4 regions of the Dongia rigui genome follow, and region 1 is predicted to be linked to each of the others. Evidence: riboswitches for the same ligand, from Rfam matches in the RefSeq annotation. Region 1 holds a riboswitch; each other region holds the start of a gene.
The links. A riboswitch is a leader RNA that binds a small molecule or an ion and turns the genes downstream of it on or off. The one in region 1 is predicted to bind cobalamin.
Positions count from the first base shown of each region.

Region 2: it holds a riboswitch for cobalamin, as region 1 does, so the genes downstream of both, SMD31_RS20435 (hypothetical protein) here and cobG (precorrin-3B synthase) in region 1, are expected to answer to the same signal.
Region 3: it holds a riboswitch for cobalamin, as region 1 does, so the genes downstream of both, SMD31_RS14520 (ABC transporter substrate-binding protein) here and cobG (precorrin-3B synthase) in region 1, are expected to answer to the same signal.
Region 4: it holds a riboswitch for cobalamin, as region 1 does, so the genes downstream of both, cobU (bifunctional adenosylcobinamide kinase/adenosylcobinamide-phosphate guanylyltransferase) here and cobG (precorrin-3B synthase) in region 1, are expected to answer to the same signal.

Region 1 is NZ_JAXCLX010000002.1:311,212-318,645, reverse strand. Features, by position in the region: gene SMD31_RS12980 (amidohydrolase) at 1-1,017, opposite strand, end outside; gene metF (methylenetetrahydrofolate reductase [NAD(P)H]) at 1,094-2,026, opposite strand; gene cbiE (precorrin-6y C5,15-methyltransferase (decarboxylating) subunit CbiE) at 2,155-3,366, opposite strand; cobalamin riboswitch at 3,496-3,705, shown strand; gene cobG (precorrin-3B synthase) at 3,797-5,116, shown strand; gene SMD31_RS12960 (precorrin-8X methylmutase) at 5,113-5,739, shown strand; gene SMD31_RS12955 (precorrin-2 C(20)-methyltransferase) at 5,736-6,467, shown strand; gene cobJ (precorrin-3B C(17)-methyltransferase) at 6,455-7,434, shown strand, end outside.
Region 2 is NZ_JAXCLX010000004.1:343,012-350,445, reverse strand. Features, by position in the region: gene serA (phosphoglycerate dehydrogenase) at 1-126, opposite strand, end outside; gene SMD31_RS20440 (phosphoserine transaminase) at 129-1,316, opposite strand; cobalamin riboswitch at 1,487-1,701, shown strand; gene SMD31_RS20435 (hypothetical protein) at 1,737-2,030, shown strand; gene wrbA (NAD(P)H:quinone oxidoreductase) at 2,091-2,687, opposite strand; gene SMD31_RS20425 (LysR family transcriptional regulator) at 2,821-3,735, shown strand; gene SMD31_RS20420 (c-type cytochrome) at 3,858-4,754, shown strand; gene SMD31_RS20415 (c-type cytochrome) at 4,813-5,253, opposite strand; gene SMD31_RS20410 (CYTH and CHAD domain-containing protein) at 5,463-7,022, shown strand; gene SMD31_RS20405 (SixA phosphatase family protein) at 7,019-7,434, opposite strand, start outside.
Region 3 is NZ_JAXCLX010000002.1:626,506-633,939, reverse strand. Features, by position in the region: gene SMD31_RS14525 (TIGR03862 family flavoprotein) at 1-1,073, shown strand, start outside; cobalamin riboswitch at 1,092-1,316, shown strand; gene SMD31_RS14520 (ABC transporter substrate-binding protein) at 1,549-2,574, shown strand; gene SMD31_RS14515 (FecCD family ABC transporter permease) at 2,571-3,623, shown strand; gene SMD31_RS14510 (ABC transporter ATP-binding protein) at 3,620-4,417, shown strand; gene SMD31_RS14505 (class I SAM-dependent methyltransferase) at 4,414-5,196, shown strand; gene SMD31_RS14500 (LysR substrate-binding domain-containing protein) at 5,200-6,069, opposite strand; gene SMD31_RS14495 (aromatic ring-hydroxylating oxygenase subunit alpha) at 6,190-7,308, shown strand; gene SMD31_RS14490 (VOC family protein) at 7,313-7,434, opposite strand, start outside.
Region 4 is NZ_JAXCLX010000001.1:2,317,873-2,325,306, forward strand. Features, by position in the region: gene SMD31_RS10790 (carboxymuconolactone decarboxylase family protein) at 1-416, shown strand, start outside; gene SMD31_RS10795 (hypothetical protein) at 509-835, shown strand; gene SMD31_RS10800 (molybdenum cofactor biosynthesis protein MoaE) at 842-1,288, opposite strand; gene moaD (molybdopterin converting factor subunit 1) at 1,295-1,546, opposite strand; gene SMD31_RS10810 (PAS domain-containing protein) at 1,557-2,084, opposite strand; gene arsC (arsenate reductase (glutaredoxin)) at 2,158-2,508, shown strand; gene SMD31_RS10820 (hypothetical protein) at 2,670-3,086, opposite strand; gene SMD31_RS10825 (hypothetical protein) at 3,083-3,331, opposite strand; gene SMD31_RS10830 (SDR family NAD(P)-dependent oxidoreductase) at 3,431-4,189, opposite strand; gene SMD31_RS10835 (sensor histidine kinase) at 4,325-5,506, opposite strand; cobalamin riboswitch at 5,730-5,943, shown strand; gene cobU (bifunctional adenosylcobinamide kinase/adenosylcobinamide-phosphate guanylyltransferase) at 5,975-6,535, shown strand; gene cobW (cobalamin biosynthesis protein CobW) at 6,585-7,434, shown strand, end outside.

The DNA of each region.
Region 1 (7,434 bases):
GACATGGACATGGAGCTGGAACCGCGCCGCATCGAAGGCGATGAAAAGCTGCTCGAGCAACGTCTCGTCGAACATGATTGGCGCATTGCCGCCGGTGGCGTCGGAGTAATCTTCGATCATCGCCGCGGTGCGGTTCTCGACCACGCCGTCGAGGAAGAACTTGGCCGAATGCACGGCCGTATTTGCGGTGCGATAGTCGCGGCGCAGCGCCTCGACCCGGCCCAGCGCATCCTTCACGGTTTCCGTGGGGAACACCTTTGCCGTGGCGGTCAAGCGCACGCTGAGCTCACCCGCTTCGTCCAGCGCCTTATAGACCTTCATATGCCGCTCCCACACCATGGCATCGAGCACGCCGGTGATGCCGTGGGTGTTGCAGAGCTTCTGTCCGTATTGCACGCCCTTCGCATAGACGTCGAGATTGGTCTTGGGCATGCGGGCGCGGATCCAATCGATCGCGTCTTCATAGATGAGGCCGGTCGGGGTGCCGTCGTCCTCGCGCACGAAGGCACCACCAGAGGGATCGGCAACACTCTTGTCGAGGCCCATGATCTCGCAGGCCTTGGTGTTGACAGCTGCGTTGTGGCCGTCGGCCGCGAAGATGAAGACCGGGCGGTCCGGCACGGCAGCATCGAGCACCTGGCGATTGAGATTCTGCGCGCCGAAGATCCCGGTATACCAGCCGGTGCCCTTGACCCAGAGGTCATTGGTCTTTTGCGAGAACTCACGCAGGCGCTGCTGCAATTCCTCGACCGTCTTGGCGCCCTCGAGATTGACGCTGCTGGAAAACCCGGTGCCGCTGTCCTGCAGATGAATGTGCGTGTCCTGGAAACCAGGCAGAACGAGGCGCCCACCGGCATCGACCCTTCGTGCGCCATTGGCCAGCGCCTTGATCTCGTCATTGCGGCCGATGGCGACGATGCGCCCGTCCTTGGCCGCCAAGGCTTCGACCTGGGGCTGCAAGGGATCCATGGTGCGGATCTTGCCGTTGAGGATTACGAGATCGGGTGAGCCAGCCATCGCCTGCCTGCCTTCTTTTTCATTTGTATTGGAAGGCTGGATGAAATCAGGTTGGGAGGGCCAAGTCCATCCCGCTTCAGCGGTATCCTTCGAGCGGTGAGACGAGCCCGAGTTCGGCGCAGATATCGCGCGCAAGATCGGCCTGGTTCAGCGTGTAGAAGTGGAAATGGTCGACGCCGGCGCGACGCAGGCCCTCGCATTGCTTCAGCGCTGTCTCAAAAGCCAATTGCCGGCACCCGCTTGCGTCCTCGGCCACAGCATCGAAGCGCGCGCGAAGATCGGCTGGCACGTGGGTCCCGCAGCCTTCGGCCATCGCCGCCACTTTCTGGAAATTGCGGATGGGCAGGATGCCCGGCACGATCGGCACATTGATACCGGCGCGCGCCGCGCGATCCTGGAAGCGCTTGAAGCAATCATTGTCGAAAAAGAACTGGGTGATGGCGCGCGTGGCACCGGCATCGATCTTCCGCTTCAAATGGTCGAGATCGGCCTGGGCGTCCTTGGCCTGCGGATGCGTCTCGGGGTAGGCGGCGACGCTGATGTCGAAGGGATGCAGGCGCGCAAGGCCCGCGACCAGGCTGTCGGCGTAAGCGTAACCATCGGCTGTCGGCTGGTAACACGCCCCGATGCCACCCGCCGGATCACCGCGCAAGGCCACGAGACGGTGGATGCCTGCCTGCCAATAGGCGTCGGCAATGGCGTCGATCTCGGCACGGCTGCCGCCGACGCAGGTGAGGTGGGCGGCCGCCGCCACGCCGCAGCGAGCCTGGATGCTGCGCACCAGATCACGGGTCTGGTCGCGGGTCGACCCGCCGGCACCATAAGTGACTGAGACGAAGCGCGGGGCGAGCGCCGCCAGATCATCAGCCGCTGCCCAGAAGGCGGGCACAGCCTCGGCCTGGCGCGGCGGGAAGAATTCGAAGCTGACGGCAAGATTGAGCGCGCGGCCGGAGCGTTCCGTCCGGGTGCCGCCGATGGGCGACGGCTGGGGCAGCGGTTCCTCGATCATGTTCATCCGGGCCCTCGCGGGTTGGGTGAGGCGCAATGCCGCACAGGATAACAGAAACGAGATATAAGTATATCTTTATGTTATTTGTACGAACGTATTGTTCTGGCCGACAATCCGTTATTTGTCAGCTAGTTAGGCTTAAACGCGCAGAAAATGGTGACCGGCAAAGCCGCGCGCCAGGCATCGAAGCCGCCGAGCGGCTTGGCCTGGGAGACGGCGATCCGGGTGAGCTCGCCGCCGATCTTCTCCTGCCAGGAGATCAGCAGAACCTCGCTTTGCACCGTCACGGCATTGGCGACGAGGCGCCCCCCGGGTTTGAGGGCCGCCCAGCAGGCCTCGATGACACCTGGCTCGGTCACGCCGCCGCCGATGAAAATGGCGTCTGGTTGGGCAAGTCCCGCGAGTGCTGCCGGCGCCGCCCCAGCGACGAGGTCGAGGTTGGGTACGCCGAGATGATCGGCATTGGCGCGGATGAATTGCTGGCGGCCATCGTTTTCTTCGATCGCGATGGCACGGCAGCTGGGGTGGCTGCGCATCCATTCGATCGAGATCGAGCCACAGCCGGCACCGACATCCCACAGCAGTTCACCAGGCAGCGGCGCAAGACGCGCCAAGGTTACGGCGCGCACGTCGCGCTTGGTGAGTTGGCCGTCATTCTGGAACGCCTCGTCAGGCAGGCCGGCGAGGGCCGGAAAGGCTTGCGCCTGGGGCCCCGCCCTGCAGTCGATCGCCAGCAGATTGAGCGCCGCGTTCTCCCCTGCCCGCCAGCTCTCGGCGATGCCGTCGATACGCTTTTCCTTCGGTCCGCCAAGGTGTTCGAAGACCGTGATGCGGCTGGGCCCGAAGCCGCGCGCGGTCAGCAATGCCGCAACCGCCTGTGCGGAAAAGCCGTCCTCGCTCAGCACGATCAGACGCGCGCCATCATGGAGGGCCCGATTGACGTGATGGATCGGCCGGCCATGAATGGTGACGACACACACATCTTGCAGGGCCCAGCCCATGCGCGCCGCCGCGAGCGAGACGGAGGACGGGGCTGAGATCACCCGCATCTCATCAGCCGAGAGTTGTCGGCTGAGGCTCGCCCCCATGCCGTAAAACATCGGATCGCCGCTGGCGAGAATGGCGACCTTCTGCCCGCGCAGTGCCAGAACCGCGTCGAAAGCGTCCGAAAACGGGCTCGGCCAGGGACGGCGTTCGGCCTTGAAGCTGTCCGGCAGCATGCCGAGATGCCGGTTGCCACCAAACACGATGGCAGCGTCACTCAAGGCCGCGCGCGCGGCCGCGCCGAGGCCATCGAGGCCGTCTTCGCCGATACCGATGACGGTGAGCCAGGTTGCCATCTTCGCGTCTATCTCGTTGGAAAAAAGGCTGCTTCCCGGCTTCCAATAGGACATCGGCAAGGGATGAGCAAGCGTGCCCGCGACGCCAAACCACGGGAGAATCCGCTTTCGCGGGGTCCCACGCTCCTATAGAACGGGGCCGTTACCGGTGCCCTTCGGGGCATAAAAGGGAACACGGGAGGCGATGGCCCAAATGGACCGGAACCAGCCGTGGCTGCCCCCGCAACTGTACGCGGCGAGCCTGTTGCAACGAGCCACTGGCCCCAAGGGGTCCGGGAAGGCTGCGACGACGGCCCTGACCCGCGAAGCCAGGAAACCTGCCGGTAACACGGGGTTGTGGTTGGATGCATCGGTCGGGGCGTATCGATGCTGTGGTGGGATCAGACTTGGTCCGTACCCATTCGCCGCAACGGTTTTTGCCGGTGCCGATTTGATCCAGAGTGATCGCCGTTTCGCCTGTCCGGGCCTTTACCGCATCGTGCCCTCGCAAGATGGCGGCATCTGTCGCATCAAGCTGCCGTTCGGCCGGCTGAACGCTGCGCAGATGCGGGCGCTGGCGAAGCTTGCCGCGGCTCATGGATTGCCGGAAATCGAAGTCACCAACCGTGCCAATGTGCAGATCCGTGGCGTCCATGACGGCGCCGATGACGCGCTGATCGCCGGCTTGGTCGATGCCGGATTGGCGCCCAAGAGCAGCGGCGCCGACGATGTGCGCAATGTGATGGTGAGCCCTTTCATTGGTCTCGACCCCAATGCCATTTTCGATGTCAGCGATCTCGCGCGCCGGGTGCTCGCGCGTTTGGAGAACGAGACGCACTATCACGTGCTGTCACCCAAATTTTCGATCCAGATCGATGGCGGCGAAGAAATCGCCATGCTGCAGCACCCCAACGATATCTGGCTGTCGGCGATGGCGGACGGGCGCTTTGCCTTCGGCTTTGCCGGGGTGCCGGGCGAGCGCACCGCCGGAGCGGTTGCGAGCGGCGATGCCGAGGCTGCGTTGTTCACGTTGCTCGATCACTTCACGGCGAAGATCGGCCAGCTCAACGCCAAGGGTGACAAGATCACCCGCATGCGGCATTTGCTGGTGGATGAAACACCGGCAGACCTCGCCGCGCGCCTAACTTGCCGGGTGACGCCCGCAGACGCTTGGCAGCGCGCGGCAGCGATGCCGCAAGGCCACATCGGCGCCAGGCGCCAAGCGGATGGGCGGTTCATCCTGGGCGCCGTGCCACTTCTGGGTCGCCTCGGCCAGGAGATGATGCTGGGCCTTGCCGACCTCGCTCACCGATTTTCCGGCAGCGAGATCCGCCTCACCCCCTGGCAGAGCGTGATGCTGCCCTCCATGACAGAAGACGCGCTGGAAGAGGCCGTCGCTGCCCTGGAAGAGCTGGACTTCATCACGCGGCCCGACCGCACGCTGGCGGCGACGTTGACCTGTGCCGGCAGTGCCGGCTGCAAGTCCGGCCTCGCTGACACCAAGGCCGATGCGCGGCACCTCGCCAACGAGATCGATGGTTGGGGACAGCCTGTCTTTGGCATCCACCTCACCGGCTGTGCCAAATCCTGCGCCGCACCCCGCCCCGCCCCCTACACCCTGTTGGGGTTGCGGCCTGGCCATTACGATGTCTTTGCCCAATCCGACGCGCCGGTGGGCGACACGGCAAAGACGGGTTTGGGCGAGCTTCTGGGCCATGACGTCACTATCGAACAGGCAGCCAGGCTGCTGATGCAAAGAGAGAAGGCATGATCAATTACGAGCGCGATGGGCAGGAAATCTATCGCCAATCCTTTTCCATCATTCGCCGGGAAGCCGATCTTGCCGGCATTCCGGCCGATCTCGAAAAACTCGCCGTGCGCGTGGCACATGCCTCCGGCATGGTCGATGTCGTGCCGGATTTGCGCTTCTCCACCGGTGCTGGTGATGCCGGGCGCAAGGCCCTCGCCGACGGCGCGCCGATCCTCGCCGATTGCCGCATGGTGGCGGATGGTGTCACGCGATCGCGCCTCCCCGCCGATAACGAGGTGATCTGCACCTTGAACGATCCGCGCGTGCCGCAGATGGCGCAAGACCTCGGCAACACGCGCTCGGCCGCTGCACTTGAATTCTGGCGCGACAGGATGGGCGGCGCCGTCGTTGCCATCGGCAATGCACCGACCGTGCTGTTCCGCCTTCTCGAAATGCTGGACGAAGGCGCACCGAAACCAGCGCTGATCTTAGGGTTTCCCGTCGGCTTCGTGGGCGCCGCGGAATCGAAAGAGATGCTGGCCGAAAACAGCCGCGGCGTGCCCTTCGTCATCATTCGCGGGCGGCGTGGCGGCAGCGCCATGGCGGCAGCTGCGGTCAACGCCTTGGCAACGGAGCGCGAATGATGGCCAAGGGACGTTTGTATGGTCTGGGCGTCGGCCCGGGCGATCCGGAATTGATGACGATCAAGGCTCTGCGTCTGTTGCAGCAGGCACCCGTCGTCGCCTATCTCGCTGCCAAGGGGAAGAAAGGCAACGCTCTTACCATCGTCGAGACCTTCCTGAAGCCGGAACAGCAGACCATGGCGCTGATCTATCCGGTGACGACGGAAAAGCTGCCGGCGCATCTCAGCTACGAGACGCTGGTCAGCGATTTCTATGACCAGTCGGCGGAGCAGGTCGCAGCGCATCTCGATGCCGGGCGCGACGTGGCTGTCATCTGCGAAGGCGATCCGTTCTTCTACGGCTCGTTCATGTATATCCACGACCGGTTGGCGACCCGCTACGAGACGGAAGTCGTGCCCGGTGTGTGCTCGGTGCTGGCTGCCGCATCTGTGCTGGGTGCCCCCCTGGTCTATCGCAACCAGAACCTCGGCATCCTGTCCGGCGTGCTGCCGGAGGAAGAGCTGAAGCGGCGCCTCTCTGATCTCGAAGCGGCGGCCATCATGAAGCTCGGCACCAATTTCGAAAAGGTGCGCAAGGTCGTGATGGATCTGGGGCTCGGCGACCGCGCGCTTTATGTCGAACGCGCCACCATGGGCAACCAGAAGATCGTGCCGTTGGCCGAGGTCGATCCCAAAAGCGCCCCTTATTTCTCCATCGTGCTGGTGCCGGGCAAGAAATGGCAGTCGTGAACGATGCGCCGGCTATTTTGATCCTGGGTGCGCGCTCGCTGCCCACCGCGCGGCGCATCCAGGCGGCGTTGCCCGGCGCGGAAGTTTATGGCCTTAAATCCCGCGTCGAGGGCGCCGACATTCCGTTCGAAGAATTCGGCGAGACCTTGCGCGGACTATACGAGGCGGGACGGCCGATCATCGCCCTGTGCGCTGCCGGCATCGTCATCCGCTCGCTCAGTCCCTTGTTGCAGAACAAGCGCGCGGAACCGCCGGTTCTCGCTGTGGCTGAAGACGGCAGTGCTGTCGTACCGCTGCTGGGGGGCCTGAGCGGCGTCAATGTGCTGGCGCGTGAAATCGGCGCGGCCCTGGGTACCGTGCCGGCGATCACCACGACCGGCGAGATCCGCTTCGGCACCTGTCTCATCAACCCACCCGACGGTTATGTGCTGCGCAACCCTGCGGCGGGCAAGACCTTCATTGCCGATCTGCTGGCGGGGGCCAAGATGCGGGTGGAAGGCGAGGCGCCCTGGTTCGCCGATGCTAACCTGCCCATCGCCGATGACGGCACGCTCACCGCACGGATCACGCATCAGGACGTGGCGCCGGGCGAGAATGAGTTGCTGTTTCATCCGCGCAGCATCGTTATCGGCATCGGTCGGCCGCAACCGGACCTCGCGGATGTGATCCGCCGGGCTTTGGCACAGACGCAGTTATCGATTCATTCCCTGGCGCTGCTGCTGGCGCGCGAGGATGATTTTGCCGATCCGCATGTCGCCACTGCGGCAGCTGCGCTGGGCCTGCCCGTGCGCTTCGTCGCGGCGCGCTCGGCCGAGGAACTGGTGCTGGCCGCCGTTCCCTCACCCGCCTTGTCCGTGACCATTGAGCAACTGGCGATTGGCGTCGCCGAGACACCGGCAGAAGTGACACCCATCGGGCGCAAGCGCGGGCGCTTGGCCGTTGTCGGCCTCGGCCCGGGCGCGGCGGC
Region 2 (7,434 bases), on a different contig from region 1:
CGCGCCGATCATCTCGGCCAGTTCCTTCGGCTTCATGCCGGTCTTTTCGACCACTTCGATGCCGCGTTCCTTGAAGATCTGGACGGCGGCGGGTGACAGTTCATCGGAGATCAAAACTTTGGGCATGATCAAGCTTCCTTGGCGAGCGGGGTCGCATTCTGTTTGACGGTCGCGTAAGCCCAGTCGAGCCAGGGCAGCAGGGCTTCGACGTCGCTGCGGTCGACGGTGGCGCCGCACCAGATGCGCAGGCCCGGCGGCGCGTCGCGATAGGCGCCGATGTCGAGGGCGACTCCTTCCTTTTCCAGCAGGCCGACAACGTCCTTGGCAATGGCCTGCTGGCCGTCCTTGTCATGGGCCGTGAACCAGCTGTCTGTGATCTTGAGGCAGACGCTGGTGCAGGACCGCGTCGCTGCATGCTGCGCCAGGAAGCCTGCCCAATCAGACTTTGCGACCCAGTCCGCGATCGCCTTGGCATTGGCTTCGCTGCGCGCGATCAGGCCCGGCAATCCGCCGATATCCTCCGCCCAGGCCAGGGCATCCAATTGATCGTCGACGCATAGCATCGATGGCGTATTGATGGTCTCGCCTTTGAAGATGCCTTCGATCAGCTTGCCGCCCTTGGTGAGGCGGAAGATCTTTGGCAGGGGCCAGGCGGGCTTGTGCGATTGCAGGCGTGCGACGGCCCTGGGTGACAGGGCCAACATGCCGTGCCCGCCTTCACCGCCCAGCACTTTCTGCCAGGACCAGGTGACGACATCGAGCTTGTGCCAGGGCAGGTCCATGGCGAAGACGGCCGATGTCGCATCGCAGATGGTAAGACCGGTCCGATTGTCGGCGATCCAATCGGCATGCGGCATGCGCACGCCGGACGTCGTGCCGTTCCAGGCAAAGACGATGTCATCGGCCGGGTCAATCGCCGCAAGATCCGGCAGGGCGCCGTAATCGGCGCGCCGGAGCTTGGTCGGCAAATGAAGCTCGTTGATGATGTCGCCGGCCCATTCCTCGCTGAAGCTTTCGAAGGCGAGAACCGTGATGGGATTGGGACCGAGAAGCGACCACAGCGCCATCTCGACGGCGCCGGTATCCGAGGCCGGCACAATGCCGAGCCGATAGTCTGCGGGAATGCCGAGGATGCGCTTTGACTGCTCGATCACGGCGACGAGCTTGTCCTTGCCGGCCTTCGAGCGATGCGAACGACCGTGCGTCGCCGTCTTGATATTCTGATTGTCGAGGAGAGCGGGGGTCCAGCCGGGGCGCTTGGCGCAGGGTCCGGACGAGAATTGCGGCCGAATCGGCCGCTGGAGCGGTCTTGTCATCATGCGTTCCTTCCAGAACGAAGCACTCCGTTGGGGGAGCGTGGCCCACCGCCGATATCGCCGATATGCCAGGGCATGTCAAGCAGAGGATAAAATGCGTCGCTTCCTGAACGAATGGATAGGAACCGGCGCTGCGACCTTCGTGCCCTTTGCCTTTCAAGGCATCCTGCACTAGCTTCGGCAGCGATGGTTCATCGTGTTCAGCATCCTTGATGCCGAGCCGGTGATTAATAGGGAACGCGGTGCGATACCGCGGCTGCCCCCGCAACTGTGAGCGGTGAGCTTCCTGCCAACAATGCCACTGGAATGCCTCGACATTCCGGGAAGGCCGGCCGAGAAGCAGCGAACCGCAAGCCAGGAGACCTGCCATCACCTGTTGAAACTCATGCGACCGGGCGGCGGGCCTGGCAGAGGTGGTCGATGACTCTCGCTACCGACTTTTCTTTTGATGACACCCAACTCAACGCGTCGTTGCTGGCGCTCGATGCGGTGACGCACGAACCTGTACAACTGAAGCTGCTGGCCTGGGTGATGGGCCTGCCGAGCGGGCTCGACCCGGCGATCGCCGCGCGCATCGTGATGAAGCAGCAAGTGGCCGACCACAGCATGCGCGTTTCGGCGCCGCTGATGAAGCTGGTGGAAACGGTCGCGCAATACCCGCGCGAGCGGCTGGCGCAACTGGTGAAAGCCCGTCGGCGCGCGGCAATCAACTGAGCGGAAACAAAAACGGCGCCGGATTATCCGGCGCCGTTTCTTAGCCGTATTGGTGGCGTCTTACTTCAGCTTAGCAGCGATCTTGGCGACGTGTTCGCCCTGGAAGCGCGCCATGCCGAGTTCCTGCTCGGACGGCTGGCGGCTGCCATCGCCACCAGCGATCGTGCTGGCGCCATAGGGCGAGCCGCCTTTGATTTCATCGAGGCCCATCTGCGCAGCGCAGGAATAGGGCAGGCCGACCACGACCAGGCCGTGGTGGAGCAGTGTGGTGTGAACCGAAAGAATGGTCGATTCCTGGCCGCCATGCTGTGTGGCCGACGAGGTGAAGACGCTGCCGACCTTGCCAATCAGGGCACCCTTGGCCCAGAGGCCGCCCGTCTGGTCGAGGAAGTTGCGCATCTGCGAGGCCGCGGCGCCGAAGCGGGTCGGGGCGCCGATGATGATCGCGTCATATTCCGGCAGTTCGTCGACCGTGGCGATCGGCGCTTTCTGGTCGAGCTTGAAGTGGCTGGCCTTGGCAACGTCATCCGGCACGAGTTCCGGCACACGCTTCACCGCAACGTCGGCGCCGCCCTTGCGGGCACCTTCGGCGACGGCTTCCGCCATCTTCTCGATATGGCCGTAGGTTGAATAATAGAGAACGAGAACCTTGGTCATGAAAGCCTCACATTAAAGGGGGATTTGAGCACGGGAGAGTCGGCACGTCGGCATGTTGGGCGCGTCAGACGCCCGCGACAATTCCCACGCCTGTGATAAGATCGTTCACTTTTAGCTGACAATCGGTGGGACGATGGATCAATTGGCGGCGATGCGGACCTTTCGCCGGGTCGTGGAATTGGGCAGCTTCACGGCGGCGGCGCGCGGCCTCAATCTCAGCAAGGCGGCGGTTTCCAAACAGGTCGGTGAATTGGAGGCGCATCTCGGTGCCACACTCATCCATCGCACGACAAGGCGCCTGTCGGTAACGGAAGTCGGTCATGCCTATTTCGAGCGCGCCATACGGCTGCTCGACGAGTTCGAGGCGGCCGAAGCGGAAGTGAGGCACCTGCAGGCGGAGCCCACGGGCTCCTTGCGCCTCAGCGTCCCCAATGCGATCAGCGTGCCGCAGCTGGCGGCGACCATCAACGATTTGGCCGCACGCTACCCCAAGCTGCGGCTCTCGATCGAAGCGAGTGACCGCTTCGTCGACCTCATCGAAGAAGGCTTCGACGCCGCGATCCGCATTCGCACGGAACTGCCGGATTCGAGCCTCATTGCCCGGCGCCTGTGCACGATCCCGCGCTATGTCTGTGCATCGCCCAAATACATCAAGAAATTCGGCGAGCCGAAACGGCCCGAAGATCTGAAGGAGCACAATTGCCTGATCTACACCCAGTCGCCGGCGCCCTATGACTGGGCCTTCAAGACACCCCTGGGGCGCAAGCTGATCCGTGTCGCGGGGTCAATCCAGAGCAATCATGGCATGATGCTGATGGAGCCGTTGCTGGCCGGCCACGGCATTGCCCTGCTGCCGATCTTTTCGATCGGCGAGCCGCTGGCCAAGGGCAGGGTGAAGCGGTTGCTGAAGGACTATCCCACCGACGCGGTGTCGCTGCACGTGGTCTATCCGCAGAACCGGCATCTGTCGCCCAAGGTGCGCGTCTTTGTGGATCTGATGGCCGAGCATTTTGCCGAGCGTCAGCCCTGGGTAGAGGTCGACGGATAGGAATATTGGAAAGACAGAAAGCTGACAGCTGATACTGTTAGGAAGTCGGCATCGGGTCCGTCCTGGACGGGTCCTAATAAAGCTGCAAGTCTTGCTGAACACCCAGGTTTCATAGGCACCAGATGAAGAAGCTGCTTGCCGGCGTCGTCCTCCCGGTCATCGCCATTGTCGCCATCGGCCTGTTTTTCGCTTCATCGACGGAGCATGTCGATGGCGCCACCTTGCCGACACATACCGTCAACCTCGCCAATGGCGAGTTGCTCTATCATATCGGCGGTTGCATTTCCTGCCACCGGCCGGCGGAAGGCAGTGGCGCCGACATGTCTCTGCCGTCGGGCGGCGCGCCCCTGGTGACGCCGATCGGCACGCTCTATCCGCCCAACATCACGCCGGACAAGGAAACGGGCATCGGCAACTGGACGGAGGCAAACTTCATCGATGCCGTTCAGCACGGTGTCTCGCCTGCAAACACGCATTACATTCCGGCCTTTCCCTATATTTCCTATGGCCGCATGAAGGCCGAGGATGTGCTGGATATTCGGGCCTATCTGATGACTCTGGCACCCGTCAGCGCGGTGCGGAAGGAAGATGACATCCCGTTCCCCTGGTTCCTGCGCCGCGGCATCGGCCTGTGGAAGAAGCTTGCCGTATTGCCGGCGATCGAAACGGATGCCGCACAATCGCCCAGCTGGAATCGCGGTGCCTATCTGGTCAACGGGCCGGGCCATTGTGCCGAATGCCATACGCCGCGCAACGCGATGATGGTCATGGACCAGACCCATGCCTTCGCCGGCGGCCCGCACCCGGAAGGAAAGGGACAGGTGCCCAATCTGCGCGATCTGCTGGGGCGCAAGAAATACAAGGACGTGGATGAGCTGGCGAGCGCACTCAAGGAAGGCGAAGAAGGCTTCTATGAGGGGCTCGCCAAAGGCGGCATGGGGGCGGTCCAGCAGAATGTCGCCAAGCTGCCGGATGCCGATATTCACGCCATCGCCGAATATCTCGGCAGTTTGAAATAGAGAACGGCGGCCACGCTGAGCGGGCCGCCGTTTTTCGTTCAGGCCAAGCCGATCGAAATCAGTTGGTCTTTTCGCGGTATTGCTTGTGGCACGCGCCGCAGGTGCCGCCTACTTTTTCAAACTGGGCCCCGACGGTTGCAAGGTCGCCGCCGCCGGCAGCCGATGCCAGCATCGTGGCTTCGTCCTGCAGCGATTTTGCCTTGGCGACGAAATCGTCCCAGTTCTGCCAGATCTCGGCCTTGGCAGCGTCATCGGGCGTGTCGGAACCCTGCGGGAACAGGTCGGGGATTTTTGCGGCGATCTCGGCGATCTTCTGAGCTGGAGCGGCCGCGTCGGCCGCATTGCCGTTGGCGCTGATCAGCTCCTTGATCACCTTCATGTTCTTGCCCAATGCCTTCATCGCGTCCTCACGGGGCGATTCAGCGGCGACTTGGGCGACGATCCCTCCCAAGACGACGGCGACTGCCGCGGCCCCGATCATCAGCTTCTTACGCATCATGTGGCTTTTCCCTCCGATTCCAGAGTGATGGCTGTGTGGAAGACAAAACCTAGGCCGATTGCAGCACGGCCAGAAGGGGAATGCCCGCTTCTCACGAAGTTGTGAAGGCATGGGTCTTTTTTGACTTGAAATGGGTAAATTGTCATCAAACCGTCATTTTTTATCCGCTTAGACCCTGATTAGGATCGCGCCGGACACGGTTGGGGACCATGAAGAACCGGGAACTAGAACTGAAGCTGTCTTTGCCGGACGGTGGTGATGGGCTGCGGCCTACCGCCCTGCGGCGCCTGATCGGTGCCGCAAAGGCCGCGCAGTCGCAGGAACTTGAGACGACTTATTTTGACACGCCGGACGGCTGGCTGAAGCGCCACGGCATGGCATTGCGCATCCGGCGGATCGGCAAGCGACGCATCCAGACTTTGAAAGTCCCGGGCGACACCGTCGATGGTCTCCAATCCTATATCGAGTTCGATGCCGAGATAAAGGCAGCGCGACCGCAGATCGAGGCGATCGCTGATCAGAAACTGCGCCGCCGCTTCGAGAAGGAACGGATCTTCGACAATATCCGGCCCCTGTTCACGACGCGCTTCGAACGGTCGGCCTGGCTGATCAAGCGGGGCGACAGCGAGATCGAAGTGGCCTTCGACCGGGGGTCGATCAACGCCCGCGCCGCGCGCGTGCCGATCGGTGAGATCGAGCTTGAACTGAAGGCGGGTGATCCGGCCGAGCTGTTCACCTGTGCCGAGAGGCTGGTCGAGGATCTGCCGGCGCGCCTCGGCCTCAGCACCAAGGCAGCACGCGGTTATGCGCTTGTCGCGGGAACGCAAGCCGTGCCCGTCCGTGGGGCGCCGATGGCGCTGCCGCACAAGGCCACGGCGGCCGATGCCTTTGCCGCACTGGCCCGCAATTGCCTGGAGCAGCTGCGCGCCAATGAAGCCGCCATCGACCAATCCGAGGACGATGAGGCGATCCACCAGTTTCGCGTCGCCATTCGCCGTTTCCGTGCCGGCATCGGCGCTTTCCGCGAGCTGATTGACGATGGCGCCCATGCCACGATGTCGATCGATCTGCGTTGGTTGCAGCGGCAGTTCGGTCCGGCGCGCGATCTCGACGTTCTGATCGCCGACACGCTTGTGCCGATGCAGCAGCGCCTGCGCGGCCATGGCCTGATCGGTGCCTTGCTCGAGACGGCGGAGGCGGCGCGGGCAGAGGCGCGGCATCAGGCTCATCTGGCACTGGAAAATCCGCGTTATGCGGTGATGCTGCTGCAGATCTATCGGCAGCTACTGACCGGCGGCTGGCGGACGCAGAATGCCGAAGGCGCGTCAGGCCTCGATATTCCGGTGCGTGATTTCGCCGATGCCTGGCTTGGCCGCGCGCATAAGCGCCTGGTTCGTCTCGGCGCGGCGCATGCGACGCTATCGGAAGTCGATCTGCATCGCCTGCGCCTGCTGGGCAAGAAAATGCGCTATGGCGCGCAGGTCTTTGCCTCGCTCTATCGGAGCAAGCGAACCGAGAAATATCTGCTGCATCTGGGTGCCATCCAGGATCACCTGGGTTCGCTCAATGATGCCGTTGTCGGGCGGCATCTGCTGGTCGATTTGATTGGCAAGCTGGGTCAGCAGCGGGCCCTGTCATTGCAGGAGACGGGGCAATTGGAGGGCATCGTGCTTGGCTGGCATTCGCACAGGATCGCACAAGATCTCGGCGGCTTTCAGGAGACCTGGGAGACCTTCCGCGCCCAGAAGAAGTTCTGGCGCGGGGACTAATCCTTCGCCAGGTCTTTCGGGGTTTTGAAGGTGCGAAGGCGCCCTTGCTGGTCATCCAGCTCACGCCAGCTGCTGATGTCAAAATCGATCACGGCAACGGCGCCGGTCGGAAACTTGTCTTGCATGCGGTCGAGGTATTTCAGCTCACCTCGCGTGGACAGCCAGTGTGCAAGACTGCCGATTCCAGGATTGTGGCCAATGAGCAGGATAGTTGAAACCTTTGCATCGTTGACTTTCGCCAGGGCGGCGAGCATCTCTCGCGGCAGGGCCATATAGAGGCAATCAGCCTTCTCGATCGGCACCGTGGCCGGAAGATAGGGGCGCAGCAGGTCCAGCGTCTCCGTGGCGCGCAAGGCGGTGGAGCTCATGACCAGATCGGGGGCGATCTTCTGCTCGTGCAGCCACCGGCCCA
Region 3 (7,434 bases), 320 kb from region 1:
GCGGCCTCAACATCACACATTCCGAGCCGCTCGAGCGATTCCTGCCCCGTTACGGCAAAGCGCAGCGCCAGGCGACGGCCTGGCTTGAGGCGTTCGGGCCGCAGGCCTTGCGCGATTGGGTGCAGGCGCTTGGCGTCGACACCTTCATCGGCACGTCCGGCCGCGTCTTTCCGGCCGAGATGAAGGCGGCACCGCTGCTGCGCGCCTGGCTGCATCGGCTGCGCCAACAGGGTTTGCGCATTCATGTCCGGCATCGCTGGATTGGCTGGCACGGCGCGCGCGGCGCATCATTCGCCACACCCAGTGGCCGGGTCGATATCGCGGCGGATGCCATCATTCTGGCCCTGGGCGGCGGGTCCTGGCCGCAACTGGGCTCGGACGGCGCCTGGCAGGCGTTGTTGCAGGAACAGGGGATCGATCTTGCGCCGCTTGAACCCGCCAATTGCGGCTTCGACATCGACTGGAGCGGCCATCTGCGCGAACGGTTCGCCGGGGCCGCGCTGAAAAACATCGCCGCGGTGTTTGCCGGGGAGCGGCGCCATGGCGAAGCGATCGTCACCGAGAATGGCATTGAAGGTGGACTCATCTATGCGTTCTCGGCCCCCTTGCGCGAGGCGATCAAAGGCGCCGGATCGGCCACGCTGCAGCTCGATCTGCTGCCCCATCGCAAGACGGCCGATATCACGGCGGCGCTCGCCAAGCGCGGATCGCGATCGCTGTCGTCGCATCTCAAATCCAGCCTGGGCCTGGACGGCGTCAAGATCGCCCTGCTGCATGAATGTTTGGGCGATGATGAACGCGGCGATGCGAGCGTCATCGCGGAAAGACTGAAGGCGTTGCCGCTCAATCTGATCCGGCCGCGCCCGATGGCCGAGGCGATCAGTTCCGCCGGCGGCGTCAGGTTCGGCGCACTCGATGCGCAGCTGATGGTCAAATCGCTGCCCGGCCTCTTTTGTGCCGGCGAGATGCTGGACTGGGAAGCGCCGACCGGCGGCTATCTGTTGACCGCCAGCTTCGCCAGCGGCCTCATCGCCGGCAAAGGTGCCGCCGCCTGGCTGCAACAGGCGTCTTGACGACCCGCCCGTCGGCGCCTTAAGAGAAACCCCGATGGTTCCCCCATGGATGGATTCCAGGGGATTAATAGGGAACACGGTGCGGACGACCCAAAAGGGGCCAAAACCGTGACTGCCCCCGCAACTGTAAGCGGATAGCTGGGTGCCAACCCAAGCCACTGACCTCTGCAAAGAGATCGGGAAGGCCGGCACATCATGCTGCGACCCGCGAGTCAGGAGACCTGCCATCGACGCGTTCAGATTCAACCCGGGCGGGGTGCCCGAGATGGAGACGTCGATATGGTGCCGTTTTCGGCGCGCCGGCTAGCCGGGCGCTTCTCGATCATCAATTCGATTTCGTGGCGGTCGGCGCTCAGCCGTGACCGCTCCCCCTCGTCTGCCCCCGCTGGATTGTCATGACGGTCAATCCATTGTAGTTATTGCCAGAGATATGTAATGTTATAACATTACATATCTCGATCTCTCGGAGGGAAAGATGAAGGGTAAAACGTTACAACATGCGGCCTTGGCGGCCGGAGCCTGTCTGCTGTGGGGCGTGCACGCGGCACATGCCGAGACCCAGTATCCGCTGACGATTCAAAATTGCGGCGAGACGCTGACCTTCGAGCAGGCGCCCACGCGCATCGTCTCGATCGGCCAGAGCAGCACGGAGATTCTGTATTCCTTGGGCCTCGCCGACAAAGTGGTCGGCACGGCGGTGTGGTTTGGGCCGGTGATGCCGGCCTTTGAAGCCGCCAATGCCAAGATCAAGCGGCTGGCGGATAACGACCCAAGCTTCGAAAGCGTGGTGGCAGAGAAGCCCGACCTGGTGACGGCGGAATATGAATGGCATGTCGGTCCGCAAGGATCGGTCGGTACGCGCCAGCAATTCCACGATCTCAAAATCCCGACCTATGTCTCGCCGGCCGATTGCGTCGCCAAGGATAATTCCGGCGGGGGCGATGGCGTGCGCAAGGAAATGTTCAGCATGTCGCTCGTCTATCAGGAGATCGGCGACATGGCGAAAATCTTCAATGTCGAGGCCCGCGGCGAGGCACTCATCGCCGACCTGAAGGCGCGCGAGAACAAGGCCATCGCCGAGGTGGCCGACAAGAAAGCTGAAGGTCTTTCCATGGTCTTCTGGTTCTCCAGTCCTGAGATCAAGGGCGACGCCTATATCGCCGGCAAGAACGGCACGCCCGCCTACATCATGGACAAGCTGGGCGCGCGCAACGTCGTAACAACGCAAGAGGAATGGCCGCTGGTCGGCTGGGAGACCATTGCCGGCGCCAACCCGCAGGTGATCGTGCTGGCGCGTATGGACCGCCGCCGCTTCCCGGCCGACGACATCGACTTGAAGCTCCAGTTCCTGAAGACGGATCCGGTGGCGAGCCAGCTCGATGCCGTGAAGCAAGGACATATCGTCATCATCGATTCCCAGGCGATGAACCCCTCGCTGCGCACCGTCGACGGCATCGAGGCGGTGGCCGATGGCGTCAAATCCTTCGGCCTGACCAATTGAGGGCCGATACCCTCGATGTCGTCGTTCGGGGCGGGTGGGGCTTTCGGGCCGCACTCGCCCTGACGGGCGTGCTGGCGCTCTGCCTGGCGGTGGGCATGGCCATGTCGATCGGCGAAGTGCCGACGCCGATCTCGGCCACCTATCAGGCCATCGCCCATAAACTGCTGGGTACCGAGACGGCACTTTCGCCGATCGAACTGGGGATCCTGTGGGACTACCGCTTGAGCCGGGCCCTGGTCGCTGCCTGTTGTGGCGGGGCGCTCTCAGTCTGCGGTGTCATTTTGCAGGCGATGCTGCGCAATCCCTTGGCCGAACCTTATGTGCTGGGGATATCAGCCGGCGCATCGACGGGTGCCGTCGGGGTGATGATCCTGGGCCTTGGTGCCGGCCTGCTCTCGGTCGCCGGCGGCGCTTTCATCGGTGCCGTGGTCGCCTTCTTCGTGGTCAGCCTGTTGGCCGCTGGGGCCGGGGGCAGTTCCGATCGCATCATCCTGGCGGGCGTTGCCGGTTCGCAGCTTTTCAATGCCGCCACCTCCTACATCGTCGCCACCTCCGCCAGCGCCGAACAGGCACGCGGCGTGATGTTCTGGCTGCTGGGAAGCCTCAGCGGCGTGCGCTGGCCGGACGTCTATCTGGCGGCGCCGGTCGCGACGTTGGGCTTTGTCGTCTGCCTGCTCAACGCCCGGGCGCTCGATGCCTTCACTTTCGGCAACGATGCCGCCGCGTCGCTTGGCATCGACGTGCGCCGCGTGCGCCTGGTCCTGTTCGGGGTGACGGCCCTGATGACGGCGACCATGGTCGGCATGGTGGGGTCGATCGGCTTCGTCGGCCTCGTCATCCCGCATGCCGTGCGCTTCCTGGTGGGCCCCCTGCACGCGCGCCTGCTACCATTTTCATTGCTGGGTGGGGCACTGTTCATGGTACTGGCCGACATCGTCTCGCGGGTCATCATCCCGCAGCAAATCCTACCCATCGGCGTGGTGACGGCGCTATTCGGCGCGCCGGCCTTCGCCTTCATCCTCTATCGTTCGCGGAGACGATCGCTATGAGCATTACGGCGCGCAATGTCCGCTGGTCCACGGCCGGACGCATGATCGTCGACGGCGTGTCGATTGACGTGCCCCAAGGCAAGACGCTGGGTCTGCTGGGTGCCAACGGTTCTGGGAAATCAAGCTTCCTGCGCCTGCTGGGCAAATTGCGCCAGTTGGAGAGCGGCGTCGTGACGCTGGGTGGCACCGATATTGCTGAGCTGACGCAGCGCCAGATCGCGCGGCGGACTGCCTTCGTCGAGCAGCAGGTTCACACCGAGATCGAGGTTACCATCGCCGACATTGTGCAGCTCGGCCGAACGCCGCATCGTGGTACGCTCGCCGCGTGGACACAGGTTGATGAAGCGGCGGTCGACAACGCGCTGGAGCAGACGGGCCTTGCCGGCATGCGCGATCGATTGTGGCGGACCCTTTCCGGCGGCGAAAGGCAACGCGTGCAGATCGCCCGCGCTTTGGCGCAATCGCCATCCGAGCTGTTGCTCGACGAACCGACCAACCATCTCGACATTCAGCACCAGCTGGAGCTTCTGTCACTGGTCTCCCGCCTGCCTGTGACGACGGTCATTGCCCTGCATGACCTTAATCTGGCCGCCATGTTCTGTGACGCGCTGGTCGTTTTGAAGGATGGGCGCGTGATCGCCCATGGCCACCCGGATGACGTGTTGACCAGGCCATTGCTGCGGGAGGGTTTCGGCGTCGAGGCCCATATTCAACGCTCGCCTCACCACGGCAAGCTGCAGATTCAATTTCTGCCCGAGGGCATGCAGGTGGCGATCGCGTCGGAGGCAGCATGACAATCCGCCTCGCCAACCACTCGCTGAAGGAAGATATCCGCCAATACTGGTCCGACCGCGCGCAGACCTTCGACCTGGCGTTCGGGCACCGCATCCCAGCCGGTGCCGAATTCGATGCCTGGCGTGATGCCATTGCAGCCCATCTGGGGCATCGGCCGCTGCATGTCCTGGAGCTGGCCTGCGGTACGGGCGAAGTGACCCAGGTGCTGCTGTCGCTGGGGCATCAGGTGACGGCGCTGGATTTCTCGGAATCGATGCTGGCTGTCGCGCGCAAAAAGCACGCCGGCAAAGAGAGAAACCTGCGCTTCATTCTGGGTGATGCCGAAAACACCTTCCTGCCCAGCAAGAGCTTCGATGCGATTGTCTGTCGTCATCTGGTCTGGACACTGACCGCCCCCGCAACGGCACTGCAGGAATGGCGCCGCCTGCTGAAACCGGCGGGGCAATTGTTGATCTTCGACGGCGACTGGTCCAGACCAAGGCCGAGTGGCCGGTTGGCTGCAAGCCTCATCGGCTTGCTGGATCGATGGCAGGGGCCGGACCTCAACTATGACGGCGCGATGAGCGAACGGCATGCCGGCATCATGTCGGCTTTGCCGTTTGGCGATGGCCTTACCGCCGAGCGCCTCATGCCTTTGCTGGTCAGTTCCGGTTTCTCCGAGCTGCAGGTCACGTCCCATGCGCCGATCGCCCGTGCCCAGCGCCGTGCCGCCAACTTGCGCAACAAACTGCGCACCTTTGTCTACCGCCGGTTCATCCTCTCAGCGAAGCGCGCCTGACCGTCACGCCCTTTCCAACTGCTCGATCAGCAGATCGGCAAAGGCGTCGGCGAGCGGGCTGACGGAGTCGCCCGGGCGGATGACGAAGTAAGGATGCGGTGCCGGAATCTCGAGATCGAGCACCTTGACCAGTGTGCCGCGGCGCAGATCATCGGCGCAAAGGATGGTACTGCCCACGGCGATGCCACAGCCTTCCTTGGCCGCTTCAAGGGCCAGATGCGAGTTCGGCATATAGACATGCTGGCGGGGCGTGATCTGGCCGCGGCCGCTGGCCCGCAGCAAGCGCGGCCAGTCTTCCTCGCTGTCCCCATGGATGAGCACGTGGTCCTGCAAATCACGCACCGATTTCACCGGCGATTTGTAGAAGAGCTCGGCGCTGCACAGCGGGAAATAGGTCTCATTGCGCAGGATCGCCGTGCGCCTGCCAGGGACGTCGCGCTCGCCGAAGGACATGATGACATCCATCGTCTCGTCGGCGCGCTCGATCGGGAAATGCTTCACGGTGACGGAAGGGAAACGCTGCAAGAAAAGATCGAGGAGGCGCATCAGGCGCAAGGCGGCGAAGGCCGGGGCGCAGGCCAGGCGCAGCTCGCCCTCCACCCGCCCGCGCTGGGTGGTGCGGCAGGCCAGATGGATTTCGTCAAAGGCACTGCCGAGCTTCTGATAGAGCTCGGTCCCCGGCACGGTCAGGGTCAGCGCACGCTGACTGCGGACCATCAATTCAACGCCAAGATCGGCCTCTAGCTGACGGATCTGATAGCGCACGGCGCCGGTGGTGACGTTGAGTTGCGCCGCCCCTTCGGCGATCCCACCGCCCCGCGCCACCGCATAGAACGTGCGCAATGCCGTCAGGCGCCCCAGGCTTTCCCACATCTCGCCCTCAATTGTGGCAATTTAATTCCCATATTCGGCGAGAAATATTCATTTCTGTCAATCTGATTGTCGGACGTAGGATATGGGTTCTGTTTCACCCAGCATTGGCAGGCACCCGACATGGCACCCGATTCAGGTCCGCAGGCATCCGGCACCCAAGCGCAGAAGGATTTCGCCGAGATCGCCGCCCGCATGATCGACGGCAAGACCACGCCGCTCTATACCCTGCCCGCGCGCTGGTACCATGCCGATGACGTCTATGAAGCCGAGCGCTGGAGCGTTTTTGCCGGGACCTGGCAGTTCATCTGCCGCGAGGCGGACCTGCCGCAGCCCGGCGATTATACCGCGGCGAAGATTGCCGGCTTCGATATCTTCGTGCTGCGTGATCGCAACGGCGCGCTGAAGGCGTTCCACAATCTATGTTCGCACCGCGCGGCACCGCTCTTTGCCGAGGGCACCGGCCATTGCGACGTGCTGCGCTGCCGTTATCACGGCTGGACCTTCGACCATGACGGCAAGCTGAAGGCGGCACCACATTTTGGCGAATGCGACTGGTTCAAGAAGGACGATCATGGGCTGAAAGCCGTGCGGCTCGATACCTGGCGCGGCCTGGTCTTCGTGAACATCGACGGTAAGGCCGAGAGCCTTGCCGATTTCCTCAGCGATGTCGCCAAGCTGGTCGAGCCTTACCCGATCGAGACCTTCCACAGGCGCGGTGGCGAAGACCTTGCCATCAAGTGCAATTGGAAGACCTATACCGACAATTTTGTGGAAGGCTACCACATCCCCGGCATCCATCCGTTCCTCAGCCAGGCGATCGATTTCGGCGGTTTCGAAACGACCTATGGCAAGCATGTCGTCATCATGCGGGCACCCCAGAAGGCGAGTTCGATCTATGGCGGGTTGTGGCTGTGGATCTGGCCGAACATGACCCTGTCGGTCTATCCAGACGGCATGAACATCTCGCGCATCGTGCCGCACGCCCCGCGCCTCACGTCACTGCATTACAATTTCTATTTCCAGGACATCTCGCCGGCGACGGCTGAAGCGCAGCAGAAGACCATCGACATCAACGTCCAGATCGTGCGCGAGGATTTCGGCATCTGCGAGGATGCACAGGACAATCTGGAATCAGGCGTCTACCAGCGCGGCCCCTTGAGCCCGAAGCACGAGATGGGCGTGAAATATTATCACGACGAAGTGCGGGCGGCCTTGAAGGCCCGGGGCATAGCGGAATAGCCGGTTATGGCGCCTTGTTGATCACGGCTTCGATGCGGAAGCCGTCAGGATCGATGATGAAAGCGGCGTAATAATGGGGACCATAATCCGGCCGCAGCCCGGGGGCACCATTATCGCTGCCGCCGG
Region 4 (7,434 bases), on a different contig from region 1:
AGATTGCCCCGGATGCCCGGGATGCGCTCATCGCCCTTGGCAAGGCCGTCGATGCCTCTGGCCTGGAAAAGGAACTGACCGAACTGGTCAAGCTGCGGGTCTCGCAGATCAATGGCTGCGCGTTCTGCTTGCAGTTGCATCTGGGCATCGCGCGCAAGCTCGGGATCAAGGCGTCCAAGCTCGACCTCGCCGCTGCCTGGCGCGATGCGGACATTTACACGCCCCGCGAGCGGGCAGCACTCGCCTGGGCCGAGATATTGACCCAGGCCGAACATGGGGCGGCGTCGGATGCGGCATTCGACAGCTTGCGGCAGGAATTTAATCAGAGTGACATCGCGTTTCTGACCGCTGCCATTGCCAATATCAATGCCTGGAATCGCATTTGCGGCGGTCTCCGCTTCGCGCCGGTTATCTAATGTTTACCGCCTGATAAACCATTTCCTAACCAAGTTGGGGCACTCTGGCCGCCATTGCTCCGGCATTTGCCCGGGGCCAGGAAGGTATTTGAATGCAGGCCCCAATTACCCAGGCGTTGCCGCGCCTCACGCTGAAGAACATGCATGTGATGCTCGATCGGAAAGTTCATCCGATCGTGAATATGAACATCCAGGATGTGCTGATCGGCGGCATGCCGGATTGGATGGCGATCGGCCAACGCGTCCAGTTTTCGTTCGTCATCACGCTGAAGGAATGGGAGCGCAGCCTGCCGACCTATGGCGTCGTCATCAAGAATGAAGGCGGCAATTGCGACGTGCGCTATACCCCGCCCACACCCAGCTGGCGCAACATCCTGATGAAGCTGGTGTCGGAAGAAGCACGCGCGGCCAAGAAGTAACCCGCCTCAGCGTTGCCAGCGCTCCGCTGCCTGATCGTCGCTTGCCTTGGCGTCGACCCAGTTCTGGGTGCTGCCGTCATCTTCCAATTTCCAGAACGGCGCCTTGGTCTTCAGCCAATCGATGAGGAAGGCGCAAGATGCCAAGGCCGCCTCGCGATGCGCCGAGGCCGTGGCCACCAGCACGATCCGATCACCGGGCAGCAATTTGCCATAGCGGTGGATGATCAGGCACCGCGCCAGCGGCCAGCGCTGCATCGCCTCGTCGGCAATCGCGGTCAGCTGCTTCTCGGTCATGCCGGGATAATGCTCCAGCGTCATGCTTGAGCCTTGGCCGCCCATGTCGCGCACCAGGCCGGTGAAGCTGGCGACACCACCCACCTGGGTATCGCCCTCGCTCAAGGCTGCCAGTTCCGCGCCGATATCGAAATCCTCGCGCTGGACCTTGACCGTGATCATGACTCAGCCGCCGGTGACGGGTGGAAACAGGGCCACTTCATCGCCCGTCTTTACCGGGTGATCGGCACCGACATATTCCTGGTTGACCGCCACCTTCACCACCTTGCGTTCCTTGAGGGCGCCCGCGTAATTGTCGCCGCGCGCGGCCAGCCAATCGAGCAAATCGCCCACAGTGGCGACATGGGGCGGCAGGGTGATCTGTTCTTCACCGACGCCGATCTTGGCGCGGATCCAGGCGAAATAAAGCAGTTTCATGGGGCAACATTTAGGGCCGCATCACCGCTTCGTCCAGCCACAATTCATGGAAATGCTCCGGCGCGCTGGCATTGAATTCGTAATAGGCCAGCAGCACCAGATGCGAAACGCGCAGCTGGTCGTCGGAGAGCGGCAGCCCGAGACGCCGCACGCGGCGCGACAGGCGCGGCTGAATCATGGCTGCGGCATCAAGAAAATGCCCGACACCGTCATCGGCCATGCGGCCCAGGGCATGGAAGATGCGCGATGAATAGATGCCCCAATCCATCTCCTCGAGATAGAGCCCATTGAGGCTGCGGCCATAGATGCGCTCCACCTGGGTCCCGGCGAGGCGCACGCGCAGGCGGCGCGCGGTGGGATCCAAAGGCTGCTCGATCTCGATGATCCAGATATTGGGCAGCAGTGCGGCGATATCGCCGGGGTCGATGTCGCCGCGCGACGCCCAGCGCCGCGTGCCCCGTTTCGACGTCACATGGGCAAGGAGCCGGCCAAAGCGCGGATCTGCCGCCAGGCCCGCCTGATCACGGATATCGCTCACGGTTGGCAAATCGGGACTCACCTCGCTAGGTTGGCCACATCAGCACACAGCCGACGGGCAAAGGCAGGTCCACATGTCGATCATCATCTACCACAACCCCAAATGCAGCACGTCCCGCAAGGTCCTCGACTGGCTGACCGAAAAGGGCCATGCGCCCAAGGTGGTCGAGTATCTGAAGACGCCGCCCGACGTGGCAATACTGAAGAAAATCCTGGTGGCGATGGGGGGTGCGGCGCCGGCCGATATATTGCGCCGCAAGGGCGATGCCTATGAGGCGCTGGGCGACGTCACCAGGCTGACGCCCGATCAACTCATCGCCAAGATGGTCGCAGAACCTGTCCTGATTGAGCGCCCCATCGTCGTCAACGGCAAACGCGCCGTGCTCTGCCGCCCGCCGGAGAAGGTCTGGGATTTGGTCGACTAGTCGGCGTTTCGTTCGGATAAGAGCCCCCTCTCCCTAACCCTCCCCCACGTTGGGGGGAGGGAGTTCATCGAGCGTGCTGAGTTGCCGGCGATAAACTGGCTCTAATCCCCTCCCCCCAACGTGGGGGAGGGTTAGGGAGAGGGGGAGTTGAGACGAAGACTCTAGGCCGCTTTCTCTCCCGGCACGCGGTCCGGCAGCAGGAAGACTGTGCGCGCCAGCGGGTGCTGTAACCTCTCGCGCGAATAATGCTGCGACAATGCGGTGCCGTCGAAGAGATCGGCATGGCGCAAGGCGAAACCTTCCCAACGGATGCCTACAGATTCTGTAGCGAGGCGCTCATTAATGAGGGTCATGAAGGCGCAAGTGATGGTCTCGTGATAGAGCCCGTCCTTGCCGATCGCGGCGGCGAAGCGCTGGATCGCATGACGCATGGCGCCCAGCGCTGCGGCGAAGTCGTGGCGCTGCAAATAAAGAAACCCGGCGCGCAAATGGGCCGCATGATTGAATGCCGCCGGATCGATGCGGCAACTCTCCAGCGCCGCCAGGAAATCGTCGTCGGTCATTGCATCGGCGCTCATCTCGACTTCTCTTTCAGCTTGTGGCTGGCGGCCGCCGTCAGCGTCAGGCCGTAGACCTTTTTCAATTCGGCGATCTGCTTCACCGTTGCCGGTTCGAAGGCGCACTTTCCCTCAAAAGCATGCAGCGCCATCCCTTCGATGAGATCGCCGAGCGACATGTCCTTCAACTCGGCCACGGCCTTCAAAACCTTCAGCAGCCGCTTCTCCAGCCGCACGCCGGTCTGTACGCGTTCGATGGTTTCCATGGATGGGATCTCGATGTACGAATGTTACTCATGTACCAAGGTAACATATTTGAGTCAAGTGAATGGCGGCGGGATCGATAGCGGAAAGCTGGTTAGCGCCTACCGGATCACCAGCCCGCCATCGACATGGATCACCTGGCCGGTGATGTAGCGGGCGCCGGGGGAGCAGAGGAAGGCGATTGTGGCGGCCACGTCGGCGGGTTGGCCCTTATGGCCCATGGGGATGCGCGCAGTCAGCTTCGGCCATTGATCAGCGGAGACGGCCTTACCTTCCGCATGCCGGTCCTTCTCGATGAGGCCGGGAGCAATGGCGTTGACCGTCGCACCATCGGGGGCGAGTTGCAGGGCCAATGATTTCACCATCGTCTCCAGCGCTGCCTTGGCCGAGGCACTGGCGGGGAAGTTGAGATAGCCCGGCAGGAAGAGATGCGCGTTATGGGTCGAGATGGCAACGATGCGGCCGCGCGCACCCGCCGATTTGAGATGCGGCAAGGCGGCGGTGGTGAGCGCAAAGAAGCCACCGGCGATGACGGCATGGGTGTAATCAAGCTCGTCGCGCGTCAATTCGCCGATGAGCGGGCGCAAGGGGAAGCCGGCATTGGCAATGAGGATGTCGAGGCCGCCGAAGGCTTCGATCGCTTGTGCGACGAGTTGCGCGCCGGTTTCGCGCTGGGCGAGGTCACCCATGGCGAGCACCGTGCGTGTGCCGGCGGCTTCGATTTCGGCGGCGACCTGTTCAAGACCTGCGCGGTTGCTCTTGGTGTGCAGCAGAATCTGCACATCTGCGCCTGCCAGCGCCCGCGCCGTGGCGGCACCGATGCCGGAGGCGGCACCGGTGATGAGAATGGAACGGGTCATGGTCGTGATGCTCTCACTTAGAGTCAGGCCGGGGAATGTAGGGTGAGTATGCCCGGATAGGAAGCGACGAAACCACTCCGTCATGGTCGGCCTTCGCCGACCATGACGGTAAAAAGGCCCCAGCGAGGCGCTCCTCTACCGCACCTTGGGGATGGTCAGGGTCACGGTGGTGCCGACATTGGGTGTCGACTGGATGTCGAGCTTGCCGCCATGGAGTTTCACCAGGCTGTCGACGATGGGCAAGCCAAGGCCAGTGCCGGTTTGCGCATAGGGGCTGTCGGTGGGGACCTGGCCGAAGGGTTGCAGCGCCACTTTGACCTGGTCCGGCGTCATGCCGATGCCGGAATCGGCCACGTCGATGACGATGTTGCCCTGCGCCTGATGCGCCGTGATCATCACGGTGCCGCCGGCCAGGGTGAACTTGATGGCGTTGCTGACGAGATTGACCACCATCTGGCGCAGGCGCCGGCGGTCGGCCACCAGCGACAAGGGCGAACGGCCGAGATCGACCACCAGCTGCACGCCGCGCTTCTCGGCGATGGGGGTCATCAGCTGGACCGAACTGTTGATGAGTTCCTTGAGCTCGATCGGCTCCAGGCTCAGCTGCATCTCGCCGGCTTCGACCTTGGAAAGGTCGAGGATGTCGTTGATGAGTTCGAGAAGATGCGTGCCCGCCTGGTTGATGTTGCGGGCGTAATCCTCATACCGCGCGGTGCCGTCGGCGCCGAAGACGCGGCCGGCGATCACTTCGGAAAAGCCGAGGATGGCATTCAAGGGCGAGCGCAATTCATGGCTCATGCGCGCCAGGAAATCGCTCTTGGCGCGGCTGGCGGTAATCGCCACCTGGCGCTGGCGCTTCAGTTCGTGGTTGAGCTGGGCGGTGGAGGCCGCCTGCACGCGCAGCTGTTCGGTCGCCTGGGCCAGCTGCACCTCGCGCTCCTTCTGCGCCGAGATGTCGACGATGGAGGCAACGAGCGCGTCGGCCCCTTCATATTTGGTGGCGCGGCCGGACAGGAGGCCCCAGAAGCGACGGCCGGTGAAGCTTTGAAACTCGATCTCGAAATTCTGGATCGAGCCGTCGCGCCGCAGGCGCTGAATGAGCTCGCCGCGCAGATTGGCGTCGGCATAGAGATGATCGGTGCGGTGACCCGCCGGCAGGTCGGCCGGGCGCTCGAACAGCGCCTTGGCGGCCGCGTTGGCAAAGAGGATGTCGGTGGTCGCCAGATGCGTGATGACGATCGGCGTCGCAATGACGTCGAGCAGCGCGGCATCCGCCGCCGACATTGCCGCCCCTTGCCGCGCCGCATCAGGCTGCATGCTGGTATCCAAGCTGGAACAGGCCAAGAGTGATCCATCCTGTGGCCGGGCAGATCCCGGCCGTCGTTTTCAAACGTTCGAAACTATGTGCCAGCAGATTGACACTTGGTGAATAATGAGAGGTAAAGAGGTGAAATCAATCATCATACGATTGTGTAATTTTATCCGAAATCCTTGTGCCTGATGTCCCAGGGCGAGGCTGGGTTTCTGCTGGCCAAGCCCCGCCGCTTTGAGTAGGTTGCCGCCAACCGCAAAGAGGGAAGCCGGTGAAACGCCAATCTGGCGACATTCCGGCGCTGCCCCCGCAACTGTAGGATCGTTATCCCAATCGTTAACTGGGATGCGGCGGATGAAAGAGCCACTGGCCGGTGCGGCTGGGAAGGCCATCCGCTGGAATACGGTCGAGTCAGGAGACCTCGGCGGCCGCTTCGTAACGGCAACGACCTCGGAGGGAGGTTTCGCGCCATCATGGCTCGATCCTTGTCACAAGGCGCCGGTCCCACCGGCATCATCACCCCGCTGCCTGCCATCACCTTGGTGCTGGGCGGGGCGCGTTCGGGCAAAAGCCTCTATGCCGAGGAAGTCCTCGACCGGCATACGGGTGCCCGTACCTATGTCGCCACCGCCGAGATCCGTGATGCCGAAATGGCGGCGCGGGTGCAGTTCCACCGCGACCGCCGCGACCCGGATTGGCGCCTGGTCGAGGAGCCCATGGCCCTGGCCCAAACGATCGTGGCGGAAACAGAGAAGGGGGCGGCGGTTCTGGTCGATTGCCTGACGCTGTGGCTCACCAATGTATTGCTGGCGGAAAAAGACGTGCCGGCGGAGATCGACGCGCTGGAGGCAGCGCTCGGCCAATGCGGCGGCCCGCTCATTTTCGTCGCCAATGAAGTGGGCCTCGGCATTGTGCCGGGCAACAAGCTGGCGCGCGACTTCCGCGATCACGCGGGGCGTCTCAACCAGCGCATCGCAGCGCGCGCCGACCACGTGCTGTTCGTCGCGGCCGGCCTGCCGCTCATACTGAAGTGACGCGCGGGTCGCCGCGCGGTTTGAAATAAGAGCCGATAAGGATCATGCAATGACTGTCGCTTCCAACGCTGCTGGTGCCACTGGTAAGATTCCGGGCGGCAAGATTCCGGCCACCATCGTCACGGGCTTCCTCGGTGCCGGCAAGACCAGCCTGATCCAGCATCTTCTCAAGAATGCCGGCGGCAAGCGCCTGGCGCTCATCATCAACGAATTCGGCGAGCTTGGCGTCGACGGCGAGATCGTCAAGGGCTGCAAGATCGAAGGCTGCCCGGATGAAAACATCGTCGAGCTGGCCAATGGCTGTATCTGCTGCACGGTGGCCGACGATTTTCTGCCGACCATGAAGGCGCTGCTCGACCGCGCCAACCCGCCCGACCATATCGTCATCGAGACCTCGGGCCTGGCACTCCCGAAGCCGCTGGTGAAGGCCTTCAACTGGCCGGAGATTCGCACGCGCGTCACCGTCGACGGTGTCGTCGCCGTGGTCGACGGGCCGGCGGTGGCGGCCGGCCGCTTTGCCGACAATCCGGATGCGGTCGATGCGCTGCGGAAATCGGATGACGGGCTCGATCATGAAAGCCCGTTGGCGGAACTCTTTGAAGACCAGATCAATTGTGCCGATCTCATCATCGTCAACAAGGCGGACCAGATGACGGGGGGCGAGCATGAAGCGGCCCAGGCCCATATCATCAAGGAATTGCAGCGCCCGGCGAAGATGATCACGGCGCGTTTCGGCGAGGTTGATCCGCGCGTGCTGCTGGGGCTGGATGCGGCGGCCGAAGCCGATCTCAGCGCGCGGCCCTCGCATCATGAGCTGGAGGGCGAGGATCACAATCATGACGATTTCGAAAGCTTCCAGGTCGAGATCGGCGAACTCGCCGAGCCACAGCAATTGCTGG